DNA from 3 places in the Paenibacillus sp. 01T443 genome. Region 3 is predicted to be linked to each of the others. Evidence: riboswitches for the same ligand, from Rfam matches in the RefSeq annotation. Region 3 holds a riboswitch; each other region holds the start of a gene.

What was found. A riboswitch is a leader RNA that binds a small molecule or an ion and turns the genes downstream of it on or off. The one in region 3 is predicted to bind thiamine pyrophosphate.
Region 1: it holds a riboswitch for thiamine pyrophosphate, as region 3 does, so the genes downstream of both, AC1DLI_RS14820 (ABC transporter substrate-binding protein) here and thiC (phosphomethylpyrimidine synthase ThiC) in region 3, are expected to answer to the same signal.
Region 2: it holds a riboswitch for thiamine pyrophosphate, as region 3 does, so the genes downstream of both, AC1DLI_RS26150 (ABC transporter ATP-binding protein) here and thiC (phosphomethylpyrimidine synthase ThiC) in region 3, are expected to answer to the same signal.

Annotation. Positions count from the first base shown of each region.
Region 1 is NZ_JBFTPE010000008.1:207,790-215,954, forward strand. Features, by position in the region: gene AC1DLI_RS14790 (glucosaminidase domain-containing protein) at 1-530, opposite strand, end outside; gene AC1DLI_RS14795 (ankyrin repeat domain-containing protein) at 841-1,347, opposite strand; gene AC1DLI_RS14800 (TatD family hydrolase) at 1,552-2,403, opposite strand; gene AC1DLI_RS14805 (ABC transporter ATP-binding protein) at 2,403-3,200, opposite strand; gene AC1DLI_RS14810 (ABC transporter permease) at 3,204-3,977, opposite strand; gene AC1DLI_RS14815 (thiamine-binding protein) at 3,967-4,269, opposite strand; gene AC1DLI_RS14820 (ABC transporter substrate-binding protein) at 4,340-5,386, opposite strand; TPP riboswitch at 5,672-5,784, opposite strand; partial or broken gene AC1DLI_RS14825 (glycosyltransferase) at 6,239-7,417, opposite strand; gene AC1DLI_RS14830 (GerAB/ArcD/ProY family transporter) at 7,508-8,165, opposite strand, start outside.
Region 2 is NZ_JBFTPE010000017.1:113,898-121,718, reverse strand. Features, by position in the region: gene AC1DLI_RS26160 (hypothetical protein) at 1-1,002, opposite strand, end outside; gene AC1DLI_RS26155 (SLOG family protein) at 1,104-1,661, opposite strand; TPP riboswitch at 1,750-1,852, shown strand; gene AC1DLI_RS26150 (ABC transporter ATP-binding protein) at 1,939-2,709, shown strand; gene AC1DLI_RS26145 (ABC transporter permease) at 2,690-3,466, shown strand; gene AC1DLI_RS26140 (ABC transporter substrate-binding protein) at 3,463-4,497, shown strand; gene thiD (bifunctional hydroxymethylpyrimidine kinase/phosphomethylpyrimidine kinase) at 4,514-5,332, shown strand; gene AC1DLI_RS26130 (hypothetical protein) at 5,390-5,602, opposite strand; gene queF (preQ(1) synthase) at 5,719-6,216, opposite strand; gene queE (7-carboxy-7-deazaguanine synthase QueE) at 6,247-6,978, opposite strand; gene queD (6-carboxytetrahydropterin synthase QueD) at 6,968-7,417, opposite strand; gene queC (7-cyano-7-deazaguanine synthase QueC) at 7,417-7,821, opposite strand, start outside.
Region 3 is NZ_JBFTPE010000011.1:204,286-212,450, reverse strand. Features, by position in the region: gene AC1DLI_RS22165 (bifunctional metallophosphatase/5'-nucleotidase) at 1-15, shown strand, start outside; gene AC1DLI_RS22160 (HD-GYP domain-containing protein) at 165-1,283, shown strand; gene yfkAB (radical SAM/CxCxxxxC motif protein YfkAB) at 1,418-2,557, shown strand; gene ytvI (sporulation integral membrane protein YtvI) at 2,633-3,664, shown strand; gene AC1DLI_RS22145 (glycosyltransferase family 4 protein) at 3,750-4,907, shown strand; TPP riboswitch at 4,981-5,085, shown strand; gene thiC (phosphomethylpyrimidine synthase ThiC) at 5,418-7,181, shown strand; gene AC1DLI_RS22135 (ThiF family adenylyltransferase) at 7,174-8,165, shown strand, end outside.

The DNA.
Region 1 (8,165 bases), on a different contig from region 3:
GCTTCTCCCAGAAGTCTTGCTGGCACCCAGGTCACTCCGCCAAGCAGATAGCCATCCGAAATTACCAGTCCTTGGTGCAATACAACAATTTGCTCTGCACCCTTCAGCTTCTCCGGCAGAGGGAATTGTTTGCTGCCTAAGGCGTCATATCTCTTTAAACCATACTGGTTAATAATCGCTTTTAATTTAACGGGATAAGCTGGATCTGTCGCATAGCCGCATGCAAAGAGCATGTCAGCTTGCCGCTCTGGCGTCAAAGCCTTCCGAACCCGTTCATAGCGAGGGGTTGCCAGTAATAAATCCAAATCTTTGTAAAAATGATAAACGCTCTTGTAGGCGCGGAATGCGGCCCGGGTATTTTCGCTTCGCCCGTCGAAAACCTCCCATGTCCCCTTCACGACTGCTTCTCCCTGCCAGTACGCATTTGTTTGTCCGCTGCCCACCTTGATGCCGCCTAAATTGTACCACGAATGAATAACGCCGCCGGTTTCAAGCAAATTTTGCGCCAAACGGACGGATGGAAACATCATTGACCCCTCACGCCTAATCCTTATGACTGTAGGGGCCAGAACTGCAAAAAATTGATTCCTAGTCAGATTTGCCATTGTCTCACTCCCTTCTGCCGCTTGCCGCAGCTTGTGATCGCACCCTGTCCATATCTTTGTATGCAGCAGGCTAGCAAATGGCAATGGACATTAGGGTACGAAAAAGCGGGTTCCTGCATTTCCGTTTCTTAATTTTGATACGAAAATAAATGCAGCGGCAGCCAGGACGGATTAAAAAAGCCCCAGACTGCCGCTGCATCAAAACATTCGATTGCAAACTTTGCTTTCACTGCGTTTATTCAATGGCTCCTTTTTCTATTAGACGGGCGGCCACTTTGGAATTGCCTTTTTCTTCTGCCAAGGTTAATGCCGTTATCCCGCCTTCGGCCTTCGCCTGGATGTCTGCTCCATGCTCGATCAACAAATCGATTAATTCAATTTGGTCATCATGGAATGCTGCTGAATGCAAGCTGGTATGGCCATTGCTGTCCAAAATGTCCGTCTTCGCATCATGCGCGAGCAGCATTTTTATGACCTCCATTTCCCTTTCTCCGGCGATAGCCGCATGCAAGGCCGTATTAGATGGGATATAGCTTATTTTGGAATGGGATAAAGCATTAACATCGGCGCCATGCTCGAGCAGCAGCTGAACGGCATTGGTTTGACCGTAATGCGCCGCATAACCTAAAGGTGTCATCCCATCGTCATTCTCCATATTGGAGAACAAAGGATTCATTTCTAGAAGCCCCTTTAATTTTGTCGTATCTCCCTTACTGGCTGCCGTAAAAACCTCATTAATCATTTGTCATTGACCTCCGTCATTCCCCTTATTTCATCACACGTATCTCGTTAGATGATAGGTATCTTTTAATAATGGTTACAAAATCATTTTGTTAAAGGATTCGCTGTCATACAAAAATTTCCTGCTTCGAATGGAATCAACTGCAAAGCAAAAAAAAGCCCCGCTAGAGAATTCCTCTAACGAAGCGACGCTCGGCAACCCTTATTAAATACCGTAAAATCGGCGAGTATTCGCAAGCAAAAGTTCCGTAACCTGCGGAGCAGGCAGCTGCTTAATGCGCGCAATATGCGTCGCTGCGTCTGCTGCCATTTGCGGCTTTGTCTGATGCCCCTCATACGGCCCTTCGAAGGGCCAAGGCCCATCTGTTTCGACCATCAGCTGCTCGATAGGATACTGCACTACAAGCCGCTGGATTTCTTCCTCGTAAGCAACATCTGGCGTTACAGACACCATATAGCCGCTTGCAGCCATTCGGCTAATAACGTCCGCACTGCCCTTGAACCAATGGAAATGCGCTTTACGAACGCCGTGTTTCTCTAAAATATCACAAGCCTTTTCAGCATCCTCATACACAGCATGTAGAATAATCGGTCGATCCAGCTCTGCAGCTAACGCGGCGAACCGCTCAAGAAGCTCCAAATACGGCTTTTCGTCAAAGGCTATACCTTCCCGGGCCGCCTCTGCCTCCGACCGTGTATAATAGGGAAGTCCTACCTCCCCAATCGCGAACTGTTCACCCTCGGCATGGCGCATACGAATCCAAGCGAACAGTTCATCTACTTCCGCGCCGGAAGGTATTGGCTGCTCGGGATGGAAGCCATATGCCGGATGTACGCGTCCAGCGTAACGATCGGCGATTTCCCGATTTATTTTTGACGATGCCAGATGCATCGAGACCGCAACCACCGCTGCAACACCTTCTGCAAAGGCATGCTCAAGCAATGCTGCTCGCTTCTCCTCCGCATACAGATCCACATGGATATGTGCGTCAATGCATCCGTCGGTTAGCAAATTTGACTCCGCAGTCTTCTGTTTTCTATCCAAATCGTTCACCATTATCCGCTCCCTTCCCTTGTGCCGACCTTAAGGAGCTCATAAATGCGCTGCTTCAGCGCATTGAACCGCGGATCCGTCCATAAAGCCTCATGGCGCGGTCGCTCGAAGGGAACCTGAAATTCTTCCAGTACCTCCGCCGGAGACGCAGATAGCACAATGATCCGATCCGACAGAAACAAGGCTTCCTCTATGCTATGTGTGACGAGCAGCACCGACCTCCGGTTCTGCTCCCATATTGACATGAGCCACTGCTGCATTTGCATCCGGGTTAAAGCGTCCAAAGCGCCAAACGGCTCATCCAGCAGCATCAAACGCTGCGGTGCAAGCAGCGCGCGCAGAAAGGAAACTCGCTGCTGCATGCCGCCGGAGAGCACATGCGGATAATCATTCGCATATTCATCCAAACCGATTCGCTCCAGCCACTCTTTCGTCTTAAGCTTCGCCGTCTTGCGGTCAACGCCCGAAATCTTCAGTGATAGCTCGATATTGCCTGCAACGGTCTCCCATGGCAGCAGCGACGACTGCTGCGGCATATAAGAGATATGTCCGCGCTCACCGGTCGTATGCTTCCCATTGATCCAAATTTCGCCTTCCGACGGCTGCTCCAAGCCGCCAATGACTTGGAACAACGTCGTTTTCCCGCTGCCGGATGGTCCCACAATGGATACGAATTCTCCATCCGCTACAGCAAAGGACAAACCAGCAAGCACCTCTTTGCTTGACGCTCCCTTGCCATACTTCTTCCGGATGTTCTGCACCTGCAGCGTAGCCGAATGCTTTCCTTCTGTGAAACCCATCCGCTACCTCACCTCTTTCTCAGGGCGCCAACGAATGATGAGGCGCTCTGCCAGTGTCACTAGACCAAACAGCGTTAAGCTGAGTCCGACGATAATAAAAACAGCCGCAAACACCCGGTCCGGCATAAAGCCTTTGGACGAGATGAGCATAAATGCCCCAAGACCTTTGTTTGTGCCAAGCCATTCAGCTACAATCGCGCTCAGTACGCTATAAGAGGCAGCAATTCTTAAGCCGGAAAATAAATGAACGATCGCATGCGGAAGCTCCAGCCGCCAAAACAGCTGCAGCTTGCGAATGCCGATCATTTGCAAATAATTGCGAAGCTGCGCATCGGTATTCATGAGTCCGCTCAGCATAGCCACCGTAATCGGGAAGAAGCAAACCATGATGACAAGCAGTGCCTTCGGCAGCAATCCATAGCCAAGGAGCATCGTCAAAATAGGCGCAATCGCGATAATGGGAATATTTTGCGACAGGACAAGCAGCGGATATACCGCCGTTCGTACGCCGGGAATTAAATGCAGCAAAGCGGCGAGCACGAAGCCCACCGCCGATCCTCCCGCGAAGCCGAGCAGCGTAAGCCGCACCGTTGCTTCTGTATGTTCCATTAACCGCGGCCAAATTTCAATCGTTTCTTCTATGATAGAAATCGGCGATGGGATCAGCCATTGATCAAATAATTCAAGCCATGCCGCAGCCTGCCAGCCAGAGAGCAATACGATAAGCAGTACGGCAGGCGGCCATATTTTCGTCCAGAAGCTTCTCTTATTGCCCATCTGGATATTTCTCCAGCAGCCTGCCCATTGAAGCGCCGTTTGCCGGATTATAATAAATTTTAATTTGCGAAATAACGGATGGACAGCCCATCTCTGTCATGGCCTCGCTCATCGACTGCACCACGCCAAGCAAATGGCTAAGCTCGCCTTCCATCGTGGTTTCGAGCGGTGCAACGCGGTACGGCACTCCCGCTGCCTTAATGATTTCGATTGCCTTGTCTACATAAGGAATGACGCTCTCGCCGCCTGGCGTTGTCGGTAAAATTTGAATGCTTACTAATGCGTTTGCCATTTGTATTCCCTCTCTCTCATCGTTGTCAAAGTCAGCGGTCGATACCGCCTTCCCATATTGCATTTAGCTATTATTCCGGCAAAAACTCATTCGTAAATGCTTTGTCCGCTTCAAGTTCTTTCTCCAGCAGCTTGTGCTCGAACATCCAGCTTGCGTAATTCTCCCAAACGCTCAGCTTCTGCTCACCCCAGCGCGGCGCATCATCCTTGTATTTTGGACTCAGCCATTTTTGGCTTGCGCGCACAAGTTCTGCGTTCAGATCCGGTTCTGCTTTGATCAAAATCTCCGCTGCATCGTCCGGGTTGTCGATCGCGTATTGGTAGCCTTTTGCCGCAGCAGCCGTGAATGCTTTAACGATCTCCGGCTTGTCCTTGATCATCGCCTCGCTCGTAGCAAGAACTGGCGTATAATAATCCAGCTTGTCGCTGTAATCCGTCAGATAAAGCATGTTGATTTTCTCGCCGCGAAGCTCAGCCTCCACGCCTGTCCACGCATAATAGATCCATGCAAAATCAATGTCGCGTTTTACCGCCGTGAAAAAGTCGCTGTCGCCGATGCTGATCATGTTCACCTTGCTAACGTCTGCGCCCTTTTCCTGCATAAGCGATTGTATAACCGCCTCCTCAACGGGAGCTCCCCAGCCGCCGTAGGTTTTGCCTTCGAATTTCTCCGGCGAATCGATTCCTTTGGCTAGCGGCGACGCAAAGCCTGAGGTGTTATGCTGGATAACGGCCGCGATCGATACTAACGGAACCCCTGAGATACGCGCCAGCGTAATCGACTCTTGGTAGCTTACGCCGAATTGCACGTTGCCCGAAGCGACCATTTGATCAGCCCCGCTTTGACCCGGTTGAATAATTTCTACGTCCAGTCCTTGCTCCTTGAAAAAGCCTTTATCTCTAGCGACATACAGCCCGGTATGGTTTGTGTTCGGCGTCCAGTCCAATACGACCTGTACCTTCTCAAGCGGCTTATCCGCTGCTCCCTCTTGCTCTTGCGGCTGCTCAGTCGCTGCCGGCGCGGTATTGTTTGCACCGCAGCCTGCCAGCGCCATGACGAAGACGAGCATAGCGGCTGTCAGCCTCCATGACATTTTCCCTGCTTTTTTCGGATTCATGATGTTTTGTTCCCCTCTCACTGCTTCTATTTGTATAAGGCGACGAGTCCTCGTAATATCCGGAGTCAAGCTGCAACCTTCGCGCTGCAACAAGCGTAAACGGCTGTCGCCGTCCTCAGTGGCAAAAGCTATCGTTTCGCGGAGATATATAAGCACATTTATAAGTGAAAACTTATAAATTCTTATATATTAAAAAAAACGCCCTCCTAATCCGGAGGACGCCATATAATCGGCTTTGCAGCTGTTTGAGCCAGCAGATGCTTGATCGAATCGACCAGCCGGCTTTCTAAACAGAGCTTCTGTCCCTACGCTGGCATTATCCAGATCAGGTTTAACGGGTCGGAATTGTACTGATAACTCCCTCTCAGCCGGCCTAACCAGCTCCCCGGAACATATTCGGTTTTCGTCAACAACACCAATTGTATAGCAAAACCCAAGTATAATGCTAGTTTTTTTTTGAAAATGATTATCATCAGGTCTGTAACGTTGCTCTAAGCCACCATCCAGCGCCGCCTCCGCTCCAGCAGGCTCTTCGTTTTCGTCTTCATCCTGCTCACTGGCTGCAAGCGCGACGCGCCCATATACAAGGAGATAGGCGGCGGTCAGCTCCTTCGTAATCACTCCATCCGTTAGCTGCTCCAGCAATCGAATATAAGCCAGCTGATCCTCCGGTTTATTTTCGGCGAGCGTGACCTTTACATAGGAGAAGCCGGCCTGCGCAAATAACCGGCTGACCTGCTGCATCGTGTACTGGATAACCGTTTGGCGCTGGGCTTTAACATTCGAAGGATCTAAATACTGCCTGATGTTCTCAAAATAAAAACGGTTCGCGAAGCAGCCGATAATCCAGCCTCCCGGCTTCAGCAAACGGACAAGCCGATTCATTGCTTGCGGCGTCCCGTAAGCATGGGCATCACCGATCATAATCCCGTCGAGACCTTCGGCTGGAATCATCCATTGTGCCGGGTCGTTTGACCGGAATACTGTAATGCCCGATGCCTCAGCCACTTTAGCCGCCAGCTCATTGCCTTCGACGCCGAACCATTTGGCAGCTGGGAACTGCTGCTTCAAATGGAGCAGCGTCGCTCCGCAGCCGCAGCCAATTTCCAGGATGGAGCAATCCTCGCGCCTGTACCCATGAGATTCCCGCCCGATGACGGTATTGAAATCCATCCGTATATGCGTAGCTTCTTCTGGATGAAAGCCCCATTTCTCCATAAAAAGATTCTCGTTTTCCTTGAAGGTTCGTTGAAACAGCTCCGGCTCTGAGCCAAAGGTAATGCTGCCAAAATGATGAATAAAGACATCCCCGCATAACATGAGCTTATATCCCGCCAAGCGCAGCCGCAGTCCGTAATCATCATCCTCAAAGCTGCCGATGCGGAAGCTCTCATCAAGCGGTCCGACCCGCTCCCAAGCCTCGCGACGCATAAGCAGGCAGTAGCCCGCCAGCTTCACGCGTTCCTCCCATCTCGTACGGTCGGGTATCGCGTGAAGTGCAGACGCGAACAGCTCCATCTCCTCCACCGTTTTATACGTAACCGGAATTGACGTCCAGTAGGAGGCCGAGTTCGTAACGGGGCTTACTGCTCCGATTCGATCGTCGCTGAACAAGCAGCGTTTTAAACCGTCAAGCCAGCCCGGCGTAACAATTGTATCGTTATTAAGCAGCAGCAGGAGATCGCCCGAAGCCGCTGCAATCCCTTGATTGCAGCCTTTCGGAAAACCTGCATTGCTTTCGGTTTCAATAAATATGATGTCGCTTTCACTTTTTGCCCAATCCACCGTGTTATCCGTCGACCCGTTATCTACAATAATCAGCTCATAGCAGCCCCGCTGCGTATGTCTCCGAATGCTCTCCACGCATTGCTTCGTGTACTCGAGTTTATTGTAGGTAACAAGAATGATGCTTGTTATGCATCCGCTGGCATCGCTCACGCGCGTATCCCCCTCAAGCAAGCATAAACGGCTCACGCAGTCCTTTGGCGGCAAAAGCTCGTTTCGCGATAAAATATAAGCAGGATAAAACACACTTCGTTTTATAAAGCCAATATTTCAAGCTGTACCCATAAAATATGTCGGCACAGTCTTTTCGGTGAGAAATGCATGATGACGACGAGCCTATCCAGCTGATTTATATTTCTTCCGTATACCTACCACAAGCATAAGAAATGGCAGCACAACCTGAAATAGGGGAACGATCTTCAGCGTAATATCGAGCCCGATCCAGATATGGTACGTGTTATTTGGCTCCAGGAATGAAGCCCCATAAATGGCGAGACCGATCGGCAGCACGCAGTAGCGGTACGCTATGCCTGTTACCGTCTTCAACGTGAAGACAGATGCCATGTACAGCGCCGTCATTTTCACGTAGAGACCGATAAACAAAAGCAGCGTCACAATAACATCAAGCCGCTCCAAAAAGTTAGCGAGCCTAATCAATTGGACGACCTCAAGCAGCGGCAGTGCCATAATGGAGGCAAGCTCCGGGCCTAATACGCACATGGTGAGTGAATTCATCAGGATAAGGAATGCAGATACCCCGATAAAAGCCCAATAGGAGGCTCGTCCGATGATTTTTTTCTCGCTCACATGCTTCCAAAAAACAAGAAAAATGACCATTTGCCCAAAAGGAAAGGACAATAAATCCGGAAATGCCGCCTTTACGACCGGACCGAAGCCATTTTCTAAGATCGGCATTAATTGCGATAATTTAGGCAGTCTCGAAATGAAAAGCAGCATAAGAATGGAAGCATAGCTAATGGCTACGACCGGAAAC
Region 2 (7,821 bases), on a different contig from region 3:
GAAATTGCCGTTTTCAATTTGCACAACGTTTGGTCCTGGCGTACCCCATTCAGCTAAAAAGATAAATGCGGAAGTCTTTGGCTCGAATTGCACCTTGGCGTTCAAGCCTTCGCTGCGGAGCAGGCCGATAAGCTGAATTGCATGGTTAAAATCGGAATGCCCGTAGATAAGGGACAGGGAGTCAATGAAATTAGCATCGAAACGGGAGTCTTTGATATTGTAACCCGTAATTAAATCCTGCTTCAGCGCAGTGTTGACAATCGTTTGCAGCTTTGGAGCGTTGATGATATCGGAAGTCTCGTATGCCGTGTTCAGCTTCGCATAAATATCGCTGTCGTTCACATAACCGAGATACTTTTTGTACAAACCTTTCGTAATTAACACTTTGCCGAGCAGCGTATGGATCAATTGCTCGGTGGCTGCATTTTTTGGCTTAAAGCCGGAATATAAATCAGCGGACAACAGCCCTGTGTCCACTGCGGCTGCCACCTCTTGCGCGCCTTTCGTGCCAAGCGCGCTGCTTTTTACATTTAGCTTCGTTAATGCTTTATTCACCTTTGCGGCGGGGTATGTATACGCAAGCTCCTTCAGGTCTGCCGCCCTCACAGCGATCGCAATCGCTACGGCATTCGTAAGCACTTGCTCGCCTTGAATAGACGGTCCGGATAAAATTCCTTTTTCATACAATGCTGCAGCCGGTGCATACAGCTCGCTGCCAGGCTGCACATCAGAAAATGTTACCTCTTTGCCTGAGGGCTCATAACCAAGAATGTCCGCCACTGCTTCAATGAACTCGCCTTTCGTCACTTTGCCGGATAAGCTGACATCAAATTTCTCCTTTAAAAACTGTTTGTACTGCGCTGCGCCGTCTTCTTGTGAAGCTAAAGCCGGTGCTGCCGCAGCTGCCGATGCCGCAAAGGCAGTGGATTGCGCAACAAGAATAGAAAAGGACAAGAGGAGTGCTGCCAGCAGTTTCGTGTAGGAAACTTGTGTTTTTCTCATGAACATGACCTCCGTGTTTTTATAATTCCGATGGATTTAATCGGGAATAGGTAATGTTCCATAGTATACCAACAGAAAAACATAAGTGTCAATGAATATATTCAGTTCTCCGAATACAAATTGTCATCGTCTGCGATGCTTTGAATGTCCTCTGAGCTGATGCTGATATAGCCGTAGCCCTCTGCCTGCTGCTTCTTTAATGCTTTTTCTTTAAAAAACTTCGGGCTGCCCTCGCCCGCATCCTCATCGTAAACGAGCAAAATGCCGTCCGTTTTGCGGAACAGAAGCTCGTCCCTCGCTGTAAACTGCCATATGCCATTGTAGGGCTGGTTGCTGACCGACGCGTAATAATCGACTCCTTTTAAAACCTGCTGATAAAATTCCTTTTTATCGTCCTTCCACTTCTCTTCCGGATTGCTATAAGCTGAAATGATAGAAAGCCTCAAATGAGGATAGATGTCCTTGAGTGCGATCACCACCTCGCAAGCCCACAAATCGACCCCATACTGGCCGGGCGTAATCACCCATTCCAGACCGTCATCAATAAGGGGAACCAGCTTGCCCATCAGCGCTTTTTTAATATAAACGATGCCCTCATGCTTTTGGCTAAAAATATTAAGCTCATGGGCGCGATAGCCTGTAACGAGTAAATTTTTCATTTTATTCAACGCCTTTTCGGATAATTATGGTTTACATCTCTCCAGTGTATGCTATAGTAGAAAAAATACAAATTGAATATCGACCTAATTAATTCACTAGGGGAGTCTAACGGCTGAGATGGAGCACATGCTCCGGACCCTTGGAACCTGATCTGGATCATTCCAGCGGAGGGAAGTGGAGCAGAAGCATTCATTCATGCGCGCAAGCCTTGTTGAACGTCAGACCCGCTCATTTTCCTTCGGAAATGGGTGGGTCTTTATTTGTTTACGGGGGGGGATGCGTATTACCGCGATATTATCGCTTCATCAATTAAGCTACTCGTTCACTTCAACCTCAAAGAAACCGATCTTATCCCATTTGTCATTAGAAGCCTATCCGGGGGAATTTGTATCGATTATCGGCGCGAGCGGATCAGGCAAGAGCACCCTCTTCAAGCTCGTTGCCGGATTGCTGCAGCCAAGGCATGGAGAAATCAGGCTGCATGGCAAGCCTGCGCCGGATCGGCTGGGCAAGATCGCCTATATGCCGCAGCAGGATCTGCTTCTTCCATGGAGGACCGTACTTGAGAATTGCCTGCTTCCGCTTGAGCTGGCACGGGGGAAGCAGCCGATCAGCATCACCCGCATCACGGAGCTGCTGGATCACTTCGGACTCGCAGGCTATGAACAAGCTTATCCGGGCGAGCTGTCCGGAGGCATGCGGCAGCGGGTTGCTTTCCTGCGGACCCTCGTGACCGGTCAAGAACTGCTGCTGCTCGATGAGCCTTTCGGTGCGCTGGATGCCATGACCAAACGCGGCATGCATAAGTGGCTGCTTGAGCTTTGGGGCAGTCTGCAAAAGACAGTCCTCTTCATTACGCATGATCTAGAGGAAGCTATATTGCTCAGTGATCGCATTTATTTACTTTCCGAGAATGAACCGCATGGTGTTCAGGAAATCATCGTCAAGCTGCCGAGACCAAGACATTATGAGCAAAATTACGAGCCGGAATTCGTAATGCTGCGACAAGATTTGGAGCGAAGGCTGCATGCGCAAACCGCTTTTTAAAAAATGGCTTAGCGATTACGGCCTATTTATCCTGCTGCTCGCCAGCCTGCTCATGGCTTGGCAATTGGTTGTACACCTAGGCTTGGTACCTGCCTTCATCCTTCCTTCTCCGACCTCCATCGGCGGTGCATTGATCGACGACAGCAAGCTTCTGCTCGGTCGGCATATGCTCGCTACGCTGCGGGAAGTCGCGTTAGGATTTCTCTTATCGGTCTTTGGCGGCATCCTCCTAGCTTCAGGCATGCATGCGTTCCGAACGCTGGAGAAGGCGTTGTATCCGTTCATTGTCATCAGCCAGACGATTCCGCTCATCGCTCTGTCTCCGATTTTCATCATGTGGTTCGGCTACACGGTTTGGAGCAAGGTCGCCGTCGTTTTCTTAACGGCCTTCTTCCCAATCGTTGTCAGCACGTATGATGGGCTTAGGAAAGGCGACAGAGAATACCGGGAATTGCTGCTGACGATGGGCGCGACGCGCTGGGATATTTTCCGCAAAATACAGATCCCGATCGCACTGCCCTCTTTTTTCTCGGGACTGAAGCTGTCGATCGTCTATTGCGTCGTTGGCGCTACGATAGGCGAGTGGCTTGGCGGCTATGAAGGACTTGGCTATTACASCCGCAGAATGTCGGGCAATTTGAACGCCGACTCGATGTTCGCAGCCGTTTTCCTGTTATCCCTGATCGGCATCATTTTATTTGCTGCCATCGTGCTTTTGGAAAAATCGATATTAAAGAAAAGAGGAAAAAAGAAATGATCGCAATAACAAAATTGAAAGCGGCGGCTCCGCTATTATTGGCGGCACTGTTGTTCATCTGCGGCTGCGGTGGCGAGGCTGCCACAAACAATAAGGAAACCTCTGCGTCTCCCGCCCCCGCTGCTGAAACGAAGCTCGAGAAAATCAGCATTATGCTCGACTGGTACCCGAATGCCGTTCATTCCTTCCTATATGCCGCACAGAAGAACGGTTATTTCGAGCAGCAAGGGCTTGAGGTGGATATTCAGATGCCTGCTGATACAAACGATGCGTTGAAGCTCGTAGCGGCCGGTAAAATCGATTTGGCCCTCAGCTACCAGCCGCAGGTGTTAATGGCTCGCGGCGAGGATATTCCCGTAAAATCGATCGCTGCAATCGTCCGGCATCCGCTCAATCATCTCATGGTTCCGGAAGGCGGAGAAATCAAATCGCCCAAGGATCTGGTCGGCAAAAAAGTCGGCTATTCCTCCATTCCGCTATACGAAGCCATGATGCGCACAATGATCAAACAGGATGGCGGAGATCCGCAGAATGTCGATATGATCGATGTAGGCTTTGACTTCATTCCGGCTATTGCCACGAATAATGTGGATGCCATCATAGGCGGATTCATCAATCATGAGCAATTGCTGCTGGCCAAGGAAGGTCATGTCATGACGGCAATCAACCCTACTGATTTCGGCGTGCCTGATTATTACGAGCTTGTGCTCGTTGCCAGCGATCAAGGACTTAGCGAAAAGCAAGCGCTGTTCCAAAAATTTCTAGCCGCGATAACTGAAGGACAGCAATACGTTTCCGAGCATACCGAGCAAGCGCTGGCCATCTTGTTCGAGCATGAAGACCAAACGTCTCCGCTCGATAAAGAAATTGAAACGAAGAGCTTGGACATCCTGCTGCCGCTTATGGATGCGGGAGATCAGGCGTTCGGATACCAGGATCCCGCTTCGTGGGCCAATGTCAAGAATTGGTTAAGCGCGAATGAGCTGCTGCCGCCAGACATAAAGGCTGAGGATGCATTTTCAAACTTATAAACGAGGAGATGAGTCGATGAAACGATATAAAGCGCTAACGATTGCAGGCTCGGACAGCGGCGGCGGCGCAGGCATCCAAGCCGATCTAAAAACCTTTCAGGAGCTCGGTACGTATGGGATGTCCGTCATTACCGCTGTTACTGCCCAGAATACGCTTGGCGTTCAGGGCGTTTATCCGATGGAGGCCGCAGCCATTCGAAGGCAGCTTGATTCCATTGGCGAAGACCTTACGCCCTCAGCTCTTAAGACAGGCATGCTGTTCAGCAGTGAGATCATCGAGATCGTGGCCGCCAAAATCAAGCATTACGGTTGGCAAAACTTGATCATCGATCCTGTTATGGTAGCTAAAGGCGGCTCCCCGCTGCTTCAGCAGGAAGCCGTTCGAACGCTGATTAAGCATTTGCTGCCGCTCGCGCTTGTGACAACGCCTAACATTCCGGAAGCAGAGCTGCTCGCCAAAATGCCGATAAGAACACTCAGCGACCGTGAGGAAGCCGCCAAGATTTTGTTTCAAATGGGCTCCCGAAATGTTGTCATCAAGGGCGGTCACAGCTCCGCTAACGAGCGGCTCGTTGACCTGCTTTTTGACGGAGACCGATTCGTCTATTTAGAGAGCAAACGCATCGATACCCGCCATACTCATGGGACCGGCTGCACCTTCTCTGCGGCGGTAACCGCCGAGATTGCGCAAGGCAAATCAGTGCCCGAGGCGATTAGGACCGCCAAAGCCTTTATACAAGCAGCCATCGAAGATCAGCTGGGCTTCGGTGACGGGCATGGGCCTACGAATCATTTTGCCTATCGAAGCCATCTTACGAGCTCACGAAACGCGTAATCCCCATAAACATAGCAGACGCCGCTTCCCTACTTGGAAAGCGGCGTCCATTTTTTATTAGCGAAGTCGCGTGATTGAACCGTCATCTCCGTATTTCTCAATCGAAGATTCAATGAATCGATCTATTTGGACATACTTAGCTTGCTCCGACTCATCCTCAGCTGCATACACACGTTCTGGCACCACGCCATAACTCGACAACGCCGCGGCAATCGTAAAAAGCAATACTGACATACATAACACGTTTCGAATCATCGAATGCCCACTCATTTGCTCACCTGCTCTTTTTCTTTAATAAAAATAAGTATAGGTGATTTCATTCCGAATGAAATGGACTTCGGGAAGGACATGACACTGGACTTTAGGCTGGCAAGAAGAGCCTATAGCTAGCGATTATCCACTTTTTCCGGGTATAAGTCATGATTCATGAGGCGATGCTCTGCCATTTGCTCATATTTGGTGCCTGGTTTGCCCCAGTTGCAATACGGATCAATGGAGATGCCGCCGCGCGGCGTGAATTTACCCCATACTTCAATGTATTTTGGATTCATAAGCGCGATCAAATCATTCATAATGATGTTCATGCAATCCTCGTGAAAATCACCGTGGTTGCGGAAGCTGAACAGGTACAGCTTCAACGACTTGCTCTCTACCATTTTGTGATCCGGAATATAGGAGATGTAGATCGTCGCAAAATCCGGCTGCCCCGTCATCGGACAAAGGCTCGTAAATTCCGGACAATTAAACTTAACGAAATAATCCCGGTTCGGATGTTTATTATCAAACGCCTCCAAAATATCCGGGGTATAATTGAACGCGTATTGTGTTCCTTGGTTGCCTAGCAGCGTTACGCCGCTCAGCTCCTCCTTGCTTCTTCCTTCCATGATCCCTTCCGCCCTTCCTGCTTATTTAGATTAAACGCCCTTCTTATTGCCCCATACCCAGGTATGCAGCTGAGGGAGCACATGGACCCGCTTCAGCTCCGCATTTCCCATCACCTGTTCGATCAGCCATTCATAACGCTCTAACAAATATGGAAGCATCCGAACGGGTTCCGTTTCCTGCAGCTGGCCGTTCCCTGCTTGCAAATAAAAAGGGACCAGCGGGTAACGCTGATGGACAGTGGTTGCGTATTCGAGATCCGCTTCGTCAAATATGACTGTTTTCAAAGAAAAGCTAGTTTTTCCCGCTGTTAGCTTGGATACAATGTCATCGAGCATCGCCCAATCCGTGTGCATCCCTGAGCTTGGCGGCTTTGGCGACAAGGTCAGCTCATCGATCGACCAAAACCAATCCTGCCAGCGGCTGCCCTGCGTCTCCAGTGCAACGCTAATCCCCTGCTCATGGAGCGCATCAATCAAAACGTTCAGCTGCGGCAGCAAAGCAGGATTTCCGCCGGAAATCGTCACATGCTCAAAGACGTCCCCTCCGGTATGCTTCAATTGCTCTATAATTTCATTTGCCGTCAGCATGCGTATATCTGCTTTGGCACTGCCATCCCACGTAAATGCCGAATCGCACCAGGAGCAGCTGTAATCGCAGCCTGCGGTGCGGACGAACATCGTTTTGCGGCCAATGACCATGCCTTCCCCTTGAACGGTTGGCCCGAACACTTCTAGAACGGGAATCCGCTTGTTAGCTGCCATCATTACCCGCCTTTCTCTTCGGACGGTAAATGCAATAGCTCGTCGGCGTTTCCCGCAAATAAACCTGAATACACTGAGGCTTATTCATCGTGCCGTCCAAATGCCGCTGTACGATTTCGGAAATCGTACGCGCCACCACTTCCGTCGTCGGAAACCGATCGGACTGTTCCTCGCTGAAGCTCTCCTTGTCGTCATTGAGCAGCGAATGATCGAACCGATCATGAATAAGCCGCTTAATAATCGCAAAGTTGACCAGAAACCCTGCCGAATCAAGCTCATCGCCCGCAATCGTTACGTTCGCGTAATACGTATGCCCATGGAGCTGCTGGCATTTACCCGCTTCCTCTGCCGGCACGAAATGGGCCGCGGCAAAATGAAAATCTTTGTTCAGCTCATAGCAATACGGGTGCTGTGCTGCTGGATATACCTGCTGCAGCATCATGATTGTACTCCCTGTATGCGCTTGGCCAGATAATCATCCAGTCCTTTTCTCCGAAGCTGGCACGCTGGGCATTCCCCGCAGCCGTCAGCTATAACGCCGTTGTAGCAGGTCAATGTCCGCGAGCGTACAAATTCGAAAGCGCCAAGCTCATCTGCAAGCTCCCAAGTTTCAGCTTTATTCAGCCACATCAGCGGCGTATCGATTACAAATGGATAATCCATCGATAAATTTAGTGTCACATTCAGTGATTTCACGAATACATCCCTGCAATCCGGATATCCGCTAAAATCCGTTTCACATACGCCCGTCACGATATGCTTCGCGCCAAGCTGCTTGGCAAGGACAGACGCAAAGGTAAGAAATAAGAGATTTCGTCCGTCAACAAAGGTGGACGGGAGCTC
Region 3 (8,165 bases):
AATGAATCAATATAACAAAAATTATGAATAATCTCGACAAATAATGTCGAAAAAAATAGTATAAAATGGTTGCGATTTTCGTGAATTTCCCGTACATTAACATTACGAACGGCTTTTTCCGATGTAATAGTTAAGATATCTTTTTATGGGGAAGGATCGAGAAAATGCGTTTGTTTCCAATTGCGAAATGCAGGCCTGGCATGAAGCTGGCCAAAAAAATATTTTCGCAAGAGGGCCTAGTCCTTCTTGGCGAAAACATAGAGCTGACTGAAAGACTAATTTCCCGCTTGGAGCAGTGTGGAATACAATATGTTTATATAGCCGATCCGAAAACGGAAGATATTGTACCGCCCACCTTAATCAGCGAGGAAACGATGCAACTCGCAATTAAAGAAATTCGTACGAATTTCCGCGAGATGATGGATCGCCCAAAGCGTAAGAAAGGTGTTACTTATCCTTATATAGCGCAGCCGTTAAAACAAATGATGAATATGATTATCGATGATCTTTCCAGTCACAAGGATGCGATGATCATGCTGATGGATATGAGCTCCGTTGACCACTATTTGTTCCAGCATTCCTTGAATGTATGCGTGTATACAACGCTGCTGGGCATGTCGAACGGTTATACGAAGGAGGAGCTTACGACGCTCGGCATGGGGGCGCTGCTGCATGATATAGGCAAGACCCAAATTTCGATCGATGTGCTTAGGAAGCCGGGCTCGCTCTCGAAAGAGGAATTTGAGGCTATGAAGCAGCATGCCAGAATAGGCTATGAACTGCTTAAGGATGAGCCTAACCTGCCGCTGCTTGTAGCCCACTGCGCGTTCCAGCATCACGAGCGCATAGACGGAAGCGGTTATCCGCGAGGTATTAAGGGGAATGAGATTCACGATTACGCCAAATGGATCGGGCTAGTCGATTCGTACGATGCCATGACGACTAATCGTGTCTATAGCGCACCGATGCTGCCGCATCATGCGATCGAGCGGCTGTATGCCGGGACTGGAACACTTTATGAGCAGCAAATGCTACAACTGTTCCGTGACAAGGTCGCCATTTATCCAATCGGGATAACGGTTAAGCTGCAGACGGGAGAATCAGGAGTCGTTGCAGATTTAAACCACTCCTATCCGCATCGACCGATTATCCGCATCTTGTATAATGAAGCGGGCGAGGAACTGAAATTGCCGTATGAGATTGACTTGTCGAAGCAGCTTACGATGATGATCGTCAGCGTGAATGACGATTCCAACGAAGTACAGCATGCTGCGGGTATTTAAAGACTTAAGAGTTAGGAGCCGCCGAGGCTCCTTTTTGCTTCTTTTTTCACCGTTTTATTTGCTTCCTTTGCGGTCGCGCATTACAATAAATATAGAATGTTTCATTCCAGATCATAAGTCAGGTGCTGAAAAAAATGAACACGATAGATTTGCAGCAAGCAAGAAAACCATTATCCGTACTTTCGCCAACGAATGATCCATGGGATCCTATTCGTTCGCTGCAGCAATATGGAAGACATCGATTAACTAGCGTAGAAATGACCGTATCTAACCTGTGCAATATGCGATGTGAGCATTGCGCCGTTGGAGACACACTCGTATTATCTGAACCCGCCAAGCTGCCGCTTAAGCAGATGCTGGACCGATTGGACGAAGTGGAGCATCTTGAAACGATCAGCATAACAGGCGGGGAGCCCTCATTCTCCGACCGAACGGTCCGTGAGTACATGGTGCCGTTGCTTCAATATGCCCGCAGCAGGGGAATCCGCTCCCAAATCAATTCAAATGTGACTCTGCCATATAGTCGATATGAGCAGCTTGCTCCCTATCTAGACGTCATGCATATTTCGTTCAACTATACTTCCGCAGAGGATTTTCACCAAATCGGATTTGCGAGAGCAGGACATCAGGTTTCACTTGAAACCGCAACAAAGCTTTATGAGAGAATGATCGAGAATGCGCGTCGGCTAAGTGAGACTGGCGTACTTGTTTCTGCAGAATCGATGATTAATTACAGAACGTATGACAAAATAGACGAGATTCATCGGCTGATCGTTGAAATGGGATGTCAGCGGCATGAGGTTCATCCTATGTACCCAAGCTCCTTTGCCAAGGATTTGCCGGTCCTTTCGCGAGAGCAGATGCTGGAAGCGATTGAACGACTGCTGAAGACAAGAGACAAATCAGTCTGGATGTTATTCGGAACGCTGCCATTCTATCAATGCAGTGATAACCTATCTGAGCGCAAGCTGCTTAGAAGATTAGCGAATGAGCCGAATGTGACGGTACGCAACGATCCTGACGGCCGGAACCGACTTAATGTCAATTTGTTTACGGGCGACGTTTTTGTAACCGACTTTTCGGATGTGCCTGCTTTTGGCAGCATCTATTCTTCCAAGCTTGAGGAGCTCTTTGATAAGTGGCTGGACCATTCTCTTGCTCAGAGTGTAAATTGCCATTGCCCAGCGGCAGCATGCTGCGGACCAAATCTGCTTGTAAAGGATATGTACTATAAGGACGTTAATTTCCATGAGCAAAGCGCTGTGATGGATTAGCTTACAGAAAGCAGGTTCTTCAGGCTTAACCGCGGAATAAGCAGCATATAAAAGTAAAGAGAGGAGGAGAAGCTGTTGTCGATCAAGACAATCGTGTTTATTGCTGTAGGATTACTGCTGCTCTATTTGTTTTTTACGGTAGGTGCACCGTTTTTGCTGGCGCTTGTCGTAGCTATTTTTCTCGAGCCGGTCAATCAGTTGTTTATGAAGAAATTCCGAATGAATAGGCTTCTCGCTGCCACGATATCCAGCAGTCTATTTACGATCATCCTTATTGGTCTAATTGCGCTGCTAGGTGTTAAGGTTGTTGCGGAGTTAATTGCCTTCTTTAAGAAGGTGCCTAATTATTTTGAAAATGCCAATAGCATGGTAGACGATTTGATGCTCCAAGCACAATCGCTTTATCAAAACTTCCCGCCGGATACAATTGAAACACTGGAAAATTGGTTGATGGGGCTTACAAGCACATTAACGAAAATGGTCGGCACCTTATCGAATACCGTGATAGCTTTCGCTTCAAGCATTCCGGGAATGTTTATCTTTTTCGTCGTCTTTTTGGTTGCGGTGTATATGATGAGCTTTAGCTTGAATACGATGAAGGCGACTGTCCTTTCTTTATTCGATGAGAAATCGCAGCCGCAGGTAAATGCATTATTAAATAATCTAAAGAAGTCAATTTTTGGCTTCCTGCGTTCTCAGTTTATTTTGAGCGCTCTTACATACATTATTTCATTAATCGGCCTTCTGGTCCTTAACGTCAAGTATCCGCTGGCCATTGCGCTGCTTATCATCGTCGTTGATATTATGCCGATCCTTGGAACGGGCTCCGTGCTTGTGCCATGGGGAAGCTATTTAATCATTACGGGTAATTTGTATATGGGAGTAGGGCTTATCGTGCTCTTTCTCGTCATTACAGTATTCCGCCGTATTGTTGAGCCGAAAATTCTTGGCGATTCCGTTGGCATCGGTTCATTGTCAGCGCTAATAAGTTTATATGTTGGCTTTAAGCTAGTCGGCGTTATCGGAGTATTTATCGGACCGCTGGTCGTCATCATTTATATGGCGGCGCGTAAAGCAGGCTTATTTCAAATGAAATTCAAGCTCTAGACGGATGGCGGGGTGTCGTAACAAAGCCATAATAAGATGCGTATGATACTGCAAAAAAGCAGGTCATTAGGAGGCATCTTATTAAATGGCACCTATAAAAGTGGCGATTGTCACCCCCGGCTCTTTCCCGATCCCATCGCCCGGAAGCAGCTCTGTAGAGCGGGTGGTAGAGAAATTTGCTCCGCTGCTGAAGCCTTATGCCGAACCGCGGATCTTTGGAAGATTAAGTAAGCGATTGCCCCGCAAGGGACAGTTTAAAGGCGTTGTATGCGAACGGTTTGCAGCCGGCAGCAAGCAGCGATATATTCATGAAGTAGGACGCGCTGTGCGGCGATATTCTCCTCAGGTCATCGATGTCGAGAACCGCCCTCAATTTGTCCTAACGATGAAGCGAATGAACCCAGGCAAACTCGTCTGGCTTTATTTGCATTCATCCACCTTCATCTCATCTCCCTATATTTCATCTTCCCTCTTGCATAAGTGCTTGCAGGCCGCAGATAAAATCATCGTCAACAGCGAGTTTCTCCGGCGGATCGTCGTATCCAAAGCACCTGAAGTCGCATCAAAGGTGTGTGTCGTATATCCAGGTGTGGACACGTTCCGATTCCCTTCGCAATTCTCGGGCGAGGGGTCTGCCAAAAGAGAAAGCCTGAGAAAGAAACGCGGACTGAGCGGTAAAAAGGTCGTGCTGTTTATGGGAAGACTTATTCCGCTAAAAGGCGTACACCATCTCCTCAACATCGTGCCGCAGCTGGTAAAAAAACATCCTGATCTCGTTGTCGTCATTGTGGGCAGCCCGTTTTACGGCTCGCACCGTAAAACGGGCTATGCGCGCAAGCTTGAACGCATGGGTCGTAAATGCCCGGGCCATGTTCGTTTTGTTCCCTATGTTCCTTATACGAAGGTGCCAAGCTGGATGCTGGTTGCCGACGTAGTGGTTGTTCCCTCCGGAGCCCGCGAGGCATTCGGGCTTGTAAACGTCGAGGCAATGTCATGCGGCGTTCCCGTTATTGCAACGCGTGCCGGAGGAATGAAAGAAATTATTCGAAACGGGGAAACTGGATATTTGGTAAATCAATCCAATATCGAGCGTGAGCTGAAGGAAAGGCTCCATGAGCTGCTTGGTGATAAGCAGCTTCGTCAGAAGCTGGGCCGGCTTAGCCGTGAGCGGGTAGAGCAAACATTCACATGGCGGCATACGGCCGATCGGTGGGTAAAGCTTTTAAAGGAAAGCAACCTGTAGCTAGGTGTATTTATTGGCTTTTGGGAAATTGAGGGTTGACACATTTCTTAACAAAACGTTATAGTCAAACAAGGAAATCCACTAGGGGCGCCGTCATGGCTGAGATAAAGCGAAACGCTTTGGTCCCTTTGAACCTGATCTGGGTTATGCCAGCGTAGGAAAGTGGGATTGTGCGTTTAAGCAACAGCGCGTGAATGCTCTGCGGAAATCAGCTGCTTCGTCAGCTCGATTATCTAAGATTAGCAGAGCAGATCTGTCCAAGGGTTCCTTGGCTAGGTCACACTCGCATGACGACACACTTCGACCGCTCCTTCGCTGGAGCGGTTTTTTTTGTTGGGCAGACTGTGGGGCTTCTCCAAGGAGGGGCTGCAAAGTAGCTTAACCCGCTCCAGCGATTGCAGCTCATGCAGCCAGTGGCTGCGTGTAAAGCAGCGGTGCTTTAAACTTTCTTATATGCTTGTGTATGCCTCCAGGAGAAATTCTAAATTATCCACTTGGGAGGTTTTTTTAATGTCAATTATTACCACTCCGCTTCCGGGCAGCCGCAAGGTCTATGTGACTGGCTCCAAGGAAAGCATTCGTGTTCCGATGAGAGAAATCGCGCTCGAGGCAAGCTCGGGAAGAAATGGCGAAGAGCTGCCAAATGAGCCAATTAGGGTTTATGACGCGAGCGGCCCCTATACCGAAGATGGCCATGAGGCCGACGTAAGGCGCGGCTTGCCTGCCTTCCGCAACGAATGGATTCAGGAGCGCGGCGATGTAGAGGCTTATGAAGGCCGTGAAATAAAGCCAGAGGATAACGGCTTTATATCGGAGGATAAAGTGAAGGAGCGGGGAGCAGAATTGTTCCCGGGCCTGTCACGAAAACCGCTGCGAGCAAAAGCCGGGCAAAACGTGACGCAGCTTCATTATGCGCGCAAGGGGATTATTACTTCGGAAATGGAATATATCGCTATACGCGAAGGGATGAGCGCGGAATTCGTCCGGAGTGAAATTGCAGTCGGCCGAGCGATCATTCCGACTAACATCAACCATCCAGAGAGTGAGCCGATGATTATCGGGCGGAACTTTCATGTCAAAATAAATGCGAATATCGGCAACTCAGCTGTTGCATCCTCCATCGAAGAGGAAGTAGAGAAGATGACATGGGCCACCCGCTGGGGTGCTGATACCATAATGGATTTGTCCACGGGAAAAAATATTCATACGACCAGAGAATGGATCGTCCGCAACTCGCCGGTTCCGGTAGGGACCGTGCCGATCTATCAAGCTCTGGAGAAGGTAAACGGCAAAGCAGAGGATCTTTGCTGGGAAGTCTTCCGCGATACGCTTATCGAGCAAGCCGAGCAGGGCGTTGATTACTTTACAATACATGCGGGCGTGCTTCTGCGTTACATACCGCTTACGGCTAAGCGCGTGACAGGAATCGTATCGCGAGGCGGATCGATTATGGCCGCTTGGTGTTTGGCCCACCATAAAGAAAATTTCCTGTATACGCATTTTGAAGAGATATGTGAAATTATGAAGGCGTACGACGTTTCGTTCTCGCTTGGCGACGGACTGAGACCGGGATCGATTGCCGATGCCAATGATGCCGCACAGTTTGCCGAGCTCGATACGCTGGGTGAGCTGACAAAAATCGCTTGGAAACATGATGTACAGGTCATGATCGAAGGCCCAGGGCATGTGCCGATGCATCTTATTAAAGAAAATATGGACCGCCAGCTTGAGGTTTGTGACGAAGCTCCCTTCTATACGCTAGGCCCGCTTACAACGGACATTGCTCCAGGCTATGATCATATTACTTCGGCGATCGGCGCCGCGATGATCGGATGGTTCGGTACAGCAATGCTTTGCTACGTAACACCGAAGGAGCATCTGGGTCTTCCGAACAAGGAGGATGTGAAGGAAGGCGTGATTACGTATAAAATCGCTGCCCATGCGGCAGACCTCGCAAAAGGTCATCCGAGGGCGAAACTGCGCGATGATGCGTTGTCCAAGGCGCGATTCGAATTCCGGTGGCGCGATCAGTTCCATCTGTCGCTTGATCCAGAGCGTGCAATGGCTTATCACGATGAGACGCTTCCTGCGGATGCTGCGAAATCAGCCCATTTCTGCTCCATGTGCGGGCCAAAGTTTTGCAGCATGCGCATAACACAGGATATTAGGGAGTATGCGGCGCAGAACGGAATGGAAACGACAGAGGCAATTGAGGCGGGTATGAAGGAAAAATCGGATGCATTCAAGGCTTCTGGGAGTATGATTTATGGCTGATATCGCCGAGTTCCCCATGACGGATCGATATTCCAGGCAAACGAGATTTGCTCCGATCGGAGAGGCGGGCCAGCGAAAGCTGGCAGCCGCCACGGTGCTCATCGTCGGTGTTGGCGCGCTCGGCGCATCGCTGGCTCAGCATATGGTGCGGGCAGGCGTAGGCGAGGTCAGACTGGTCGATCGGGACTTCGTCGAGCCCAGTAACCTGCAGCGGCAGATGCTGTTTGATGAGGCGGATGCGATAGCTGTTTTGCCGAAGGCAGCTGCGGCCGCTAATAAGCTGAGGAAAATCAACAGCAGCGTACATGTGGCAGCTACCGTTGCGGATGTTAATGCATCGAATATCGAAATGCTGGCGAGAGACGTAAGTCTCGTGCTTGACGGAACAGACAATGCAGCGACTAGGCTGCTGCTTAGCGATATATGCTTTAAACAAGCCATTCCGTTTGTTTACGGCGGGGTAGCAGGCGCACAAGGCATGCAGGCTGCGCTTATACCCGGGAAGACCTCCTGTTTGCGCTGCTTGATCGGCTCCGAGGATTCGGGAAGCGAGGGAGACACCTGCGATACAGTTGGCGTGCTTGCGCCAGCTGTCGAATTCATTGCCTCCCTGCAAGCAGGCGAAGCCATTAAATGGCTTTCCGGCAATCAAGCAGCGATTCGCGGAACATGGTTAAGCGTTGACTTATGGAAGTTTAAGCTAAGAGAATCGGAGCTGCCTGCAGGAAATGCTGATTGTTCGCACTGCGGCCAGGGACATGAAATGCGAGTGGACCGGACAGCGGCAGAAGCGGCTCCGTATCGGGAAGAAGCAATGGTCTCAACCGTATTATGCGGGAGAGATACGGTGCAGGTCACATTAGGCATGCCGCTCCTTCTTGGCGTTTTGGAGGATTCGTTAGGCGGGCGTGGCTGCCGGCTTACCGTGAATCGCTACTTAATAAAAGCGGAGCTTCCAAGCGGTGAGCTGCTCATTCTTTTCCC